Regions from separate parts of the Bradyrhizobium sp. UNPF46 genome, predicted to be linked through region 2. Evidence: predicted binding sites of a transcription regulator. Region 2 holds the regulator's gene; the other holds the start of a gene.
What was found. The regulator LexA, encoded in region 2, represses DNA repair genes until DNA is damaged. The targets are predictions, from matches to a motif close to TGTTCNNNNTGTGTTCNG.
Positions count from the first base shown of each region.

Region 1: UNPF46_RS28960 (DNA recombination protein RmuC) is a predicted target of LexA. The motif match lies at 2,690-2,707, and genes of this name have one in related genera.

Region 1 is NZ_LFJB01000082.1:231-6,204, forward strand. Features, by position in the region: gene UNPF46_RS28955 (AmpG family muropeptide MFS transporter) at 1-1,320, opposite strand, end outside; gene UNPF46_RS28960 (DNA recombination protein RmuC) at 1,462-2,658, opposite strand; gene def (peptide deformylase) at 2,830-3,354, shown strand; gene fmt (methionyl-tRNA formyltransferase) at 3,565-4,488, shown strand; gene truA (tRNA pseudouridine(38-40) synthase TruA) at 4,602-5,339, shown strand; partial or broken gene UNPF46_RS28980 (GIY-YIG nuclease family protein) at 5,363-5,697, shown strand; gene dapE (succinyl-diaminopimelate desuccinylase) at 5,836-5,974, opposite strand, start outside.
Region 2 is NZ_LFJB01000065.1:31,086-37,059, reverse strand. Features, by position in the region: gene UNPF46_RS24535 (hypothetical protein) at 1-121, shown strand, start outside; gene UNPF46_RS24530 (molybdopterin molybdotransferase MoeA) at 338-1,549, shown strand; gene lexA (transcriptional repressor LexA) at 1,725-2,426, shown strand; gene UNPF46_RS37650 (hypothetical protein) at 2,983-3,417, shown strand; gene UNPF46_RS24515 (ComEC/Rec2 family competence protein) at 3,424-5,703, opposite strand; gene UNPF46_RS24510 (DUF2171 domain-containing protein) at 5,799-5,974, opposite strand, start outside.

The DNA of each region.
Region 1 (5,974 bases), on a different contig from region 2:
CCAGGCCAGCAGCACCAGGCTCGGGATTGCCACCAGCACGCAGATCACGAAGAACAGCGGCCAGCCGGTCGCCGCGGCCACGAAGCCGGCCCCTGACGACAGATAGGTCCGCCCCACCGCCGCGAGCGCGGTGAGCAGGGCATATTGCGTCGCCGTGTGCAGCGGGTTCTGGCACAGCGCCGAGAGATAGGCGACGAAGATCACGGTGCCGATGGCGCTGGTGAAATTCTCGGCGCAGATCGCGAACGCCAGCGCCCATTGATTGGTGCCGACCACTGCGAGCCAGGAAAACGACAGATTGGCCAGTGCCTGCACCACGCCGCCGATCCACAGCGATGTCGCCAGCGGATAGCGCCGCGCCACGAAGCCGCCGGCAAAGCCGCCGATCAGCGTGGCGGCGAGGCCGACGCCCTTCACGATCGCCGCATAATCGTTGCGGGTAAAACCGAGGTCGATCACGAACGGCGCGGTCATCGTGCCGGAGAACGCGTCGGTGAACTTGAACAGCACGACGAAGGCGAGTGCGACGAGGGCATCCTTGCGCGTCAAGAATTCCGAGAAGGCGCCGACCGCCGCGTGCAGCACGCGCGTGAATGCGCTGTCGGCCTGTGTCGCGGCATCGGCCCGCTCCGATTGCTCGGGCTCGGTCGCGGCCAGTGCCGTGATCGTGCCGATCAGCACCATCGCCGCCATCACCACATAGCCCCACATCCACGCCGAGGTGCGGGTGATGCCTGTGCTCTCGAAGCCGGAGACGATGAACAGCGCGCCCGCGGTCGAGACCAGCATGCCGATCCGGTAGGCGGCGACGTAGGCGGCCATGCCGGCGGCCTGCTCGCTCTCGGGCAGGCTCTCGACGCGGAAGGCGTCGACCACGATGTCCTGCGTCGACGACATCGTCGCCACCAGCAGCGCACCGAGCGCGACGTAGAACGGCGAGCGGCCGGGGTCGGTCATCGCGAGCAGCAGGATCGCGACGATCAGCAGCAATTGCGAGAACAAAAGCCAGCCGCGCCGCCGCCCGAACGCGCGGGTGAACAGCGGCACATGCAGCGCGTCCACCAGCGGTGCCCACAGGAATTTCAGCGTGTAGGGCGTGCCGACCAGCGCGAACAGCCCGATGGTCTTGAGGTCGACACCGGCCTCGCGCATCCACACCAGCAGCGTCGAGCCCGACAGCGCCAGCGGCAGGCCGGACGAGAAGCCGAGGAACAACACGATCAGCACCCGCGGCTGCAGGTACACGGCCAGGCTGTCGCGCCATGAGGTCGCAGGGGTTTCGGTGGCGGCAGTTCCGGAGGTGGCGTCGGGTGCTGTCATGAGGCGGTGTTAGCAGATTCTGGCCGTGATGCCTCTGCCACAAATCCCGTCATGCCCGGGCTTGTCCCGGGCATCCACGTTCGTGGTGCCGTTGAAAAGTCCGTGGATGGCCGGGACAAGCCCGGCCATGACGGCACAGCGTCACTCCCCCGCCTGGAGCTTCCGCGGAAACAGCTCGCCCGCGCCCGCCACCAGCTTCGGCCCTTCGGCTGCATCGCTCTTGCTGAAATCGAGCTCCTCGATCCGTCCCGCGCGCTTCTCGATCTTGTCGGCGGAGATCAGGATCTGGCGGACGTCCTCGTTCGCGTCGGAGAAATGTTTCTGCAGCTTGACCACGCGGTCCCTGAGGCGTCCCAGATCGTCGCCGAGCTTGATCACTTCGGTCTGGATCTGGTCGGCGGCATCGCGCATGCGCGCGTCCTTCATGATCTGCTGCATCACCTGGATCGCTAGCATCAAGAGCGAGGGCGACACCAGCACGACGCGGGCGCGGTAGGCCTTCTGGATCACGTCGTCGAAACCGTCATGGATTTCGGCGTAGACCGATTCCGACGGCACGAACATCAGCGCCATCTCCTGGGTCTCGCCGGTGATGAGGTATTTTTCGGCGATGTCGCTGACATGCTTCATCACGTCGCCGCGCAGCCGCTGTGTGGCGATGCGCTTCTCCTCGTCGCTGCGGGCGTCGTGCAGCGCCGTCATTGCTTCCAGCGGGAATTTCGCGTCGATGCAGAGCGGACGCTGGTCCGGCAGGAACACGACGCAATCCGGCCGCTTGCCGGTCGAGAGCGTGAACTGGAATTCGTAGGCGCCCTTTGGAAGACCGTCCTGGACGATCGCCTCCATTCGCGCCTGGCCGAAGGCGCCGCGCGACTGCTTGTTGGCGAGCACGTCGCGCAACGTCGTCACCTGGGTGGTGAGGTCGGTGAGGTTCTTGTGCGCGCTGTCGATGATGCCGAGCCGCTCGTGCAGGGCGCGCAGGCTCTCCATGGTGTTGCGGGTCGAGTGCTCCATGGATTGGCCGACGCGATGCGTCACCGAATCCAGCCGCTCGTTGACCGCCCGCGCCATCTCGGCCTGACGTCCCGCCAGCGCCTGGGTCATGGCATCGACCCTCCCTGAGGATTCGCTCTGGGCGCGCAGCACCTCGCTGAGGCGCTCCTCGAGCTCGTCGGCCCGGATTGCGTGCGCCATCGCAAGTTCCGCCCCGCGCCGCCCGGAGCGCGCGATCACCACCGCAATTGCCACCAGGAGGATGAGGACGAGCGCCCCGAAGCCGATCAGCGCATCGATCGTGCGCACCGGCCAGTCGCCCAGCATGAAAATGATCTCGTTCATGCCAGCCCTTCTAGCCGATTCGGCCGTTCGCACGAACGAATAGCGAACATTTCCGGTGAATGCCCGGTTAATTTTTATGGTTAACGAAATGCGAAGTTTTATGGTTAGCGAGGGGTTAACGGGGTTCCGCCCCGCATTGACCGCATCCGGCATGGGGCTTAAATCGCGGCCATGGCCCTCAGAGAAATCATCATCCTGCCCGACAAGCAGCTGCGTCTGGTCTCCAAGCCGATCGAGAAGGTCACGGCCGAGATCCGCAAGCTTGCCGACGACATGTTCGAGACCATGTACGACGCGCCCGGCATTGGCCTCGCTGCGATCCAGATCGCGCAGCCGCTGCGGCTGATCACCATGGACCTCGCCAAACGCGACGAGAACGGCGAGACCAAGCCGCTGCCGCGCGTCTTCATCAACCCCGAGATCCTAGCCTCGTCCGAGGAGCTCTCCACTTACGAGGAAGGTTGCCTGTCGATCCCCGAATATTACGAGGAGGTCGAACGCCCCGCGAAGGTGCGCGTGCGCTTCACCGATCTCGACGGCAAGGTGCACGAGGAGGACGCCGAAGGCCTCTATGCCACCTGCATCCAGCACGAGATCGACCATCTCAATGGCGTGCTGTTCGTCGACTATCTGTCGAAGCTCAAGCGCGACCGCGTCATGAAGAAGTTCGAGAAAGCCGCCAAGCGCGCGGAGTGAGCTAGTGTGAACGCTGCCCAGTACTCCGCTGCGCTCCCTCCCCCCTTGTGGGGGAGGGCGGGGGAGAGGGGTAGCCCAGGCGGAAGTCTATCCGTCATCCGTATCGAGTGAGTGCCGCGAACGCTTGCGCCGACAGAGCGCGTCGTGTGGCACCCCCCCCCTCCCTAACCCTCCCCCACAAGGGGGGAGGGAACGTACCGAGTTCTTGTCATGCCCCTTCGCCTCATCTTCATGGGCACGCCCGATTTCTCCGTGCCGACGCTGCTCGAGCTCGTTGCGCATGGCCACGAGATCGTCGCGGTCTACACCCGCGCGCCGAAGCCGGGCGGGCGGCGCGGCCTGCAGTTGCAGCCGACCCCGGTCGAGGAGGCCGCGCGAAAGCTCGGCATTCCCGTGCTGACGCCGAAGACGCTGAAGACCCAGGAAGCGCTCGACGAGTTCAGCGCGCTCGATGCCGATGCGGCCGTCGTCGTCGCCTATGGCATGATCCTGCCGCAGGCGATCCTCGATGCGCCAAGACTCGGCTGCTACAATCTGCATGCTTCGCTCTTGCCGCGCTGGCGCGGCGCCGCCCCCATCAATCGCGCGATCATGGCAGGCGATGCCGAGAGCGGCGTGATGGTGATGAAGATGGATGTCGGCCTCGACACCGGCGACGTCGCCATGGCCGAGCGCCTCGCAATCACCGACAACATGACGGCGCTCGACCTGCACGATCGCCTCTCCCGCCTCGGCGCCGACCTGATGGTGCGCGCGATGGCCGCGCTCGATCGCGGCGGGCTCCAGCTTAGGAAGCAGAGCGAGGACGGCGTCACCTATGCCGCCAAGATCGACAAGGCCGAGGCGCGGATCGACTGGACAAAGTCGGCGCACGCCGTGCTGCGCCACGTCCACGGCCTGTCGCCGTTCCCCGGTGCCTGGGCCGAGCTGGAAAATGCGCGTGTGAAAATCCTGCGCTGCGAGCTGGCCAAGGGATCGGGGGAGCCGGGCGCGGTGCTCGACGACCAGCTCACGATCGCCTGCGGCGAGGGCGCCATCCGCATCATCGAGCTGCAGCGCGAGGGCAAGGGCCGGATGCAGGCCGCGGACTTCTTGCGCGGCGTACCGGTGAAGGCAGGTGCGCGATTCAACTAGCCGGCTCGTCATACGCGGGCTTGACCCGCGTATCCATCTTCTAACAAAACTCTTTTCTGGGCGATGGATTGCCGGGTCAAGCCCGGCAATGACGCCGGACAAAGCTGGACACGATGCCCCGCTACAAGCTCACCATCGAATATGACGGCGCGCCGTTTTTCGGCTGGCAGGTGCAGGATACGCTGCCCTCGGTGCAGGGCGCGCTGGAGGCCGCCGTGAAGGCGATGACCGGCGCGGATTTGCGGGTGCATGGCGCCGGCCGCACCGATGCCGGCGTGCACGCGCGCGGCCAGGTCGCGCATGTCGATGTCGACAAGCAGTTTCCGCCTGGCCGGTTTCGCGACGGGCTCAACGCACATCTGCGCCCGCATCCGATCGCGGTGCTGGAGGCTGAGGTGGTGCCCGACAGTTTCGAGGCGCGCTTCTCGGCCGTGAAGCGCCACTACCGCTATCGCGTCGTCAACACCCGCGCCAATCTCGCGCTCGATATCGGCCACGCCTGGCGCGTGCCGCGCAAGCTCGACGCCGAGGCGATGCATGCGGCCGCGCAGCGGCTGCTCGGCAAGCACGACTTTACGACGTTTCGCGACACCGAGTGCCAGGCCAAATCGCCGGAGAAGACGCTCGACCAGCTCGACGTGATCCGTGACGGCCGCGAGATCACGATCGTCACCTCGGCGCGCTCATTCCTGCACAGCCAGGTGCGCTCGATGGTGGGCTCGCTGGTCTGGGTCGGCGAGGGCCGCTGGACCGCCGACGACCTCTCCGCGGCGCTGCATGCGCGCAACCGCGCCGCCTGCGGCATCGTGGCGCCGCCGGAGGGGCTGTATCTGATGCAGGTGGATTATTAGATCGTGATGCCACCACAGCCGTCATGGCCGGGCTTGTCCCGGCCATCGACGTGCGTCAACATGCGACTATGCATGGTGGATGGGTCTACATCCTGGCGATCGCCCCCAACGGCATTCTGTATGTCGGTGTGACCAGCGACATCGTTCGTCGCATCTACGAGCATCGCAACGGACTCGTGCCCGGCTTCACCAAGAAGTACGGCGTCAAGCTGCTCGTCTATTTCGAACGCTATGAGGACATCCAAACCGCAATCCAGCGAGAGCATAACATCAAGCACTGGTCACGCACGTGGAAGGTCAGGCTGATCTGAGGGACAATCCCGAATGGAAGGATCTCTACGACACCTTTATCCAGTGAGGCATGCCAAACTCTTGCCACATCGTCATGGCCGGGCCTGTCCCGGCCATCCACGCCCTTGCTTAACGGGAGCGCCGAAAACGTGGATGCCCGGGACAAGCCCGGGCATGACGGCGGAGTGTTTGGCAATATAAGCCCTCACCCAAAATACCGCGTCAGGATCCCGCGATACACTTTCGTCAGCTTCTCCAGATCGGCCACCGGCACCCGCTCGTCGACCTGATGCATGGTCTGGCCGACCAGGCCGAACTCGATCACTGGGCAATAGCTGGAGATG
Region 2 (5,974 bases):
TTCCGCCAAGCTGATCAGCAAGGCCGCGGACCTGAAGTCGCAGGCCGATCCGCTCCCCGACAAGGATCAAGGCCCCCAAGCGCCCGACGTCGCGCTTCCTGACGGACCGACGGGAAGCTGACCGATGCCGACCATGGCGCTCGGCATTCTCGTCCTGGCCATGGCCGCCCTCCTCCCGATCTCTCTCGGCTCCTGAATCATGCCCCGGCGGAGTTGAGCTTCCTCCTCCGCGGAGATCACGCAGGATAAATCATCCTCCGGTGCTGCTTTGCCTTGCGTCTGCACTCGGCTAGAACTCTCGCCGCCCATTACCGCCGTGCTCAGCAGGAGTCTTGCCGTGGCCTTGATGCCGGTTTCCGAAGCCCTTGCTGCGGTGCTGGCGGGTGCCGAACCGCTGCCCGAACAGATGGTTTCGCTCGACGAAGCCTATCATCGCGTGCTCGCGCAGGACGTCGCGGCGCGACGCACGCAGCCCCCGCAAGCCATGTCGGCGATGGACGGCTATGCCGTACGCGCGGCCGATGCCGCGAAGATCGATTCCAGGCTGACGGTGATCGGCGAGGTCGCAGCGGGACGTCCCTTCGCCAGATTGGTCGGCGCCGGCGAAGCCGTGCGGATCTTCACCGGCGGCGTCGTTCCCGACGGGGCGGACGCCGTCGTGATCCAGGAGGACACCGTTGCGGAAGGCAACAGCGTCACGATCAAGGAGGCCGCGATCACCGGACGGCACATCCGCCCGGCCGGCGTCGATTTCCGCGAGGGTGACATCCTCCTGCGCAAGGGAACCCGCCTGACGGAGCGCGATCTTGCGCTGGCCGCGGCGATGAATCACCCGCTCCTTGCCGTCTGCCGCCGTCCGAAGGTCGCGATCCTCGGCACCGGCGATGAACTGGTGAGGCCAGGCACAACGCCCGGGCCCGGCCAGATCGTCTATTCGAACGGCTACGCCCTGCACGCGCTGGCCCGCAGCGAGGGCGCCGAAACCATCGACCTCGGCGTCGCCGCCGATACGCTTGCAGCCACCTCCGCCGGAATCCGGCGCGCCCGCGAGAGCGGTACCGACATCCTGATCACGACCGGCGGCGCGTCGGTCGGCGACCACGATCTGGTTCAGCAGGCGCTTCGGGACGAAGGCATCGCGATGTCGTTCTGGAAGATCGCGATTCGGCCCGGCAAGCCGATGATGCACGGACGGCTCGGCGCCATGCGCGTGATCGGCCTGCCCGGCAATCCCGTGTCGTCCTACGTGTGCGCCTTCCTGTTCATGGTGCCCCTGATTCGCGCGCTGTCGGGCCGCTCCGTGATTCATCATCGTCGCGAGCGCGCCGTGCTCGGCCGCGATCTCGGCGCCAACGACCAGCGCGAGGATTATCTGCGCGCCCGCCTGGAGCCGCGCGAGGACGGCGCGCAGATCGCCATTCCCGTCAACCACCAGGACTCCTCTCTGCTTGCGAATCTCGCTGCGGCACAGGTACTTCTCGTGCGCCCACCGTTTGCGCCGAAGGCCGAAGCCGGCAGCCCTTGCGAGGTGTTGCGGCTCCCCGCCTGAACTGCGTGGCACACGCATTCCGCGAGTTTCGCTTCGTTCACGGTAAATTAAGCAGTTGCGGAACATGTATCGAACATATAGTGTCCGTTCATGATTTGTTTCGAGGATGTAGCGGCTTATCGCTGAATTCATCGTCTCGGAATCGAACGACATCAACCGGGGGACTTTGGTCGAGATGTTAACGCGCAAACAATACGAGCTTCTGCGGTTCATCAGCGAACGTTTGAAGGAAAGCGGCGTGCCGCCTTCTTTCGACGAGATGAAGGATGCGCTCGACTTGCGCTCGAAGTCAGGCATCCACCGCCTGATCACCGCGCTCGAAGAGCGCGGCTTCATCCGCCGCCTGCCCAATCGTGCCCGCGCCATCGAAGTGATCAAGCTGCCGGAGCTGCAAGCTGCCGCCAGCAACCGGCGCGGCTTCACGCCGAGCGTCATCGAGGGCAATCTCGGCAAGGTCCGCGCGAGCTCCAGCTTGCCCGCGGACGAGGGCGAGCGGCCCGTGGCGGTGCCCGTGATGGGCCGTATCGCGGCCGGCACGCCGATCGAGGCGTTGCAGACCCGCAGCCACACCATCAGCGTGCCGCCCGACATGCTCGGCTCCGGCGAGCACTACGCGCTCGAAGTGCGCGGTGATTCCATGGTCGAAGCCGGCATTCTCGACGGCGACATGGCGCTGATCCAGCGTAACGAGAGCGCCGATACCGGCGACATCGTGGTGGCTCTGATCGACGACGAGGAGGCCACGCTCAAACGCTTCCGCCGCCGCGGCGCTTCGATCGCACTCGAACCTGCCAATGCCGCCTACGAGGTGCGTATCCTGCCACCGAACCGCGTGAAGATTCAGGGCAAGCTGATCGGGCTTTACCGGAAGTACTGAGTCCGTAAGAACTCGATACGGAATTCTCCGGCGCCGTTTACGCGCCTTCGGTCGGCAGCGCCGATCAAGAAGATTGGAGCGGATGATGGTCCGCCCCGGCTGGATGGTCGTTCTGGTTCTGCGCAGACTGTCCGGCCCTCCTCCATGGCGACCTCCGCGGCAGGTCGCGCGAAACGATGTCGCATCGCGGCCGAGGCGACCGCCATGCGCCAGATCGTCCTGAAGGGAGCGCGCCGGCGCTGATCGCAGCATCAGCGTCGAGCCGCTCGCTGGTCGGGCCGTTCGCTGCGAGGAGGCAGCGCGCGGGCAAATGCGCATTGCTATCGCAGCCCCGCAATCGCGCCGGCGATATCCGGACACCGCCGCAACGCATGCCTGCAGAATGCACGGAAGCCGGCATTGTTCCCATGCGAGTCGGGAAAGATAATGTGATCGCGGCGCGCGGATTGCAGCCGTAGATTTGCCTACAACCAAGCAGAGCGTTGCGTGCTTCCACTCCGAGGCCTGTGCCTCCAAGTGAGGTGCGGGTCGTCATCTTCGCATGAGGAGCAACCCGATGTGTGACTACAGCCTGCATGCCGTCGCGACGCGCCCCGCTGAAGTCGGCGAGACGATCGTCACGACAACGTTCCGCGGCACCTCGACGCGCGGCTTCGCCTCCGAAGCAGATCTCTCCGTTGCGGTCTGCCTGCTGCCGGGAACGGAGCTCGCCTTCGCCGACAACGTTCGTTACGACAATCGCTGGATCTGGACGCGCACGGTCAATTCCCGCGTCGGCAAGTTCGGCAAGATCGATCCGCACATTCCCGATCGTCATCATGACGCGATCGAATTCCCTGACGGCAAGTACGTGCTGGTGACGCAGCTCGTCGAAGGCCAGCGCGCAACCGTGCTGCAGCTGCCGGTGACGCAGCCGGTCGTCGAGCGCGAGCACAAGCCGCAGATCATCGCCGACAGCCGGTCGCCCATCGCGCCCTTGCCGACGGGCTGACAGGGCTCAGTCCTCGGCCTGAACATCGGCCTCCGATGGGGTCGCATCCTTGCTGCGCGGAACCGCCGGCCGCGGCATGAGGCCTGCTTCGAGATCTCCATCGCCGGCGGCCGCCGGCGACCAGGGCCGGTTCGTGCCCCTCGCCCTCACCGCCTCAATCGAAAAGCCGTCGCCGCGCCGCGTCAGAGCCAGCGCGCCCTGACGAACCAGCCGCGGCCGGTCCACCACCATCGCCGCACAATCGGTCGGCGCGGGCCGCGAGCTCACCACCAGGGCAGCGCGGCTGCAATCGTCCACCAACGCGTCGATGCGAAAGGCCAGCGCCACCAGCCGCCCGTCGGCGAGCGGCGTGACGCAACCCGCCTCGTCGCACGATATGCCCACAGCCAGCGAGGCGCTGCCGGCATCGCGCGGATCGGCGTCGGCCGCGAGCCACTCCTTCAGCAGAAAATTGTCCTTGCCCGTCCTGATCAGGTGCAGGCGCCCATCCCCGCCTCGCACGGCGACGCTGGCGCCGTCACCGGCAATCAGGATATCGGGCTGCCGCACCGACAGGCCCCATGCGATGGAGGCCAGCAGCACCACGGCACCGCACCAGCGCAAGGGCGTGCGCAACAGGCCCATCAGGATGATGCCGAGGCTCGCTGCGATCAACGGCGCGATGCCGAACGCCGGGATGCGGCCGACCGCGCCCGGCAATGCCGCCACCCAGCGCGACACCGCGACCATCCAGTCGATGCCGATCCCCATCAGCCACCAGAACACGCCGTCGAGTCCGAAGGGCGCCGCAAGCAGGCCGAGCAGCCCGGCCGGCATCACCAGCGCCGAGACCACGGGCATCGCACCGAGATTGGCGAGCACGCCGTAGGGCGTGACGCGGTGGAAGTGGAAAGCGGCATAGGGCGTGGTCGCAAGCCCTGCGATCAGCGAGGCCAGGAACAGCATCGCGATCTCGCGGCCGCCCCACAGCGCGACGCGCGCGGTCGCCGAATGATCGGGCGCGGCAAACAGGTTCGGCATGCCGATCTGCACCAGCGCAACGAGACCCAGCGTCGCGGCGAAAGACATCTGGAAGCTCGGATGCACCAGCGCCTCCGGCGCAACCGCGAGCACGATCAGCGCCGCCACGGCCAGCGTGCGGAAGGTGATGGCGCGGCGATCGACCATCACGGCAATCAGCACCACGGCGGTCATGAAGAACGATCTCTGCGTTGCCACCTCCGCCCCCGAGAGCAGCAAATAGAACGCGGCCGCAACCAATGCTGCGGCCGCCGACCATTTCTTGATGGCGAAGCCGACGGCAAGGCCCGGGATCAGCGCCAGCAGCGCACGCACCGCGAAGAACACGACGCCCGCGACCACCGCCATGTGATAGCCGGAGATCGAGAGCACGTGTCCGAGCCCCGAGATGAACATGGCATCGTTGACGGGCGCGGAGATTGCATCGCGCCGCCCGGTGAGCAGCGCCGTTGCAATCGCGCGGTTGTCGCCTTCCAGCGTTGCGCGGATGCGCGCGTCGATCGCATCGCGCAGGCCCTGCATGAAGGCGGCGTAGCGCAGCCGCAAGCCCCCGGCGTCCGGCGGCACGGAAGCCGTGATCCCGCCCATCACGAAGCCGGAGGCGCCGATGCCCTGAAAGAACATGTCGCGCGAGAAGTCGTAGCTGCCCGGGCGGACCGGCGAGAGCGGCGGCATCAGCCGTGCCTTGAGCTGCACGAAACTGCCGACCTCGGGCGCGGTGCCTTTGCGCACGGAGAGGCGGACGCGTTCGAGCTTGACGTCGCTGCGCTGCGCCTCCATGGCGGTGACGCGCAGCACGAAGCGGTCGGTGCGCTCACGGATGTCGCGCGTCTCGACGAAGCCCGCCAAGGACACCGAATAAAGCGGTTTTGCGAGCACCGTGTGCGCGATGCGCGCCGTCTTCCAGGTCGCCACGGCAAAGCCGGAAGCGAGCGCTGCAATCATGATCGCAGGCGCGAACAGCCGGCTCCGCCGCAACAGCACCGCGCCAAGCAGCAGTGCGATGGCCGTCGTCGCGACCACCCCCAGCACCGGCTCATGATCGGCAGCAAAATAGAGCGCGATGCCGCCGCCGAAGGCGACCGGCACCCACGGCAGCAGCCGTCCGGGGCCGGCTTCGGCGCGGGCCCATTCCCGTAGCGTTTCGACGATTGCGGGCCAGATGCCGAAGCCCGCAGGGACGAAGCCGCCGGCGGGCGCGGCGCGGCCGACCGGCCACGTCCCGGCAACTCCCTGGGACCGCACTGGCCGGCCCGGCTCCGCCATACCCCTGCACCTAACGCGACGTGATGGGCGCCGAGGCTACCGGAACGTGCGGCGGGGCGAATAGCGGTACAGACCGGGAACGAAGAGGGAGCGCCCTACTTTTCCTCTTCCATCGTCACGGCGACATCCGCCTTGGCGGACAGCCGCACCTTGTTCCCCTCGACACCGGCGACGAGCCCCTTGTCGATGAAATGATGATGGCCCTTGTGGCTGCCCTCGCCGCTGTCCTTCTTGGTCAGCTTGATGCGATTGCCTTCGACCTTGTCGACCG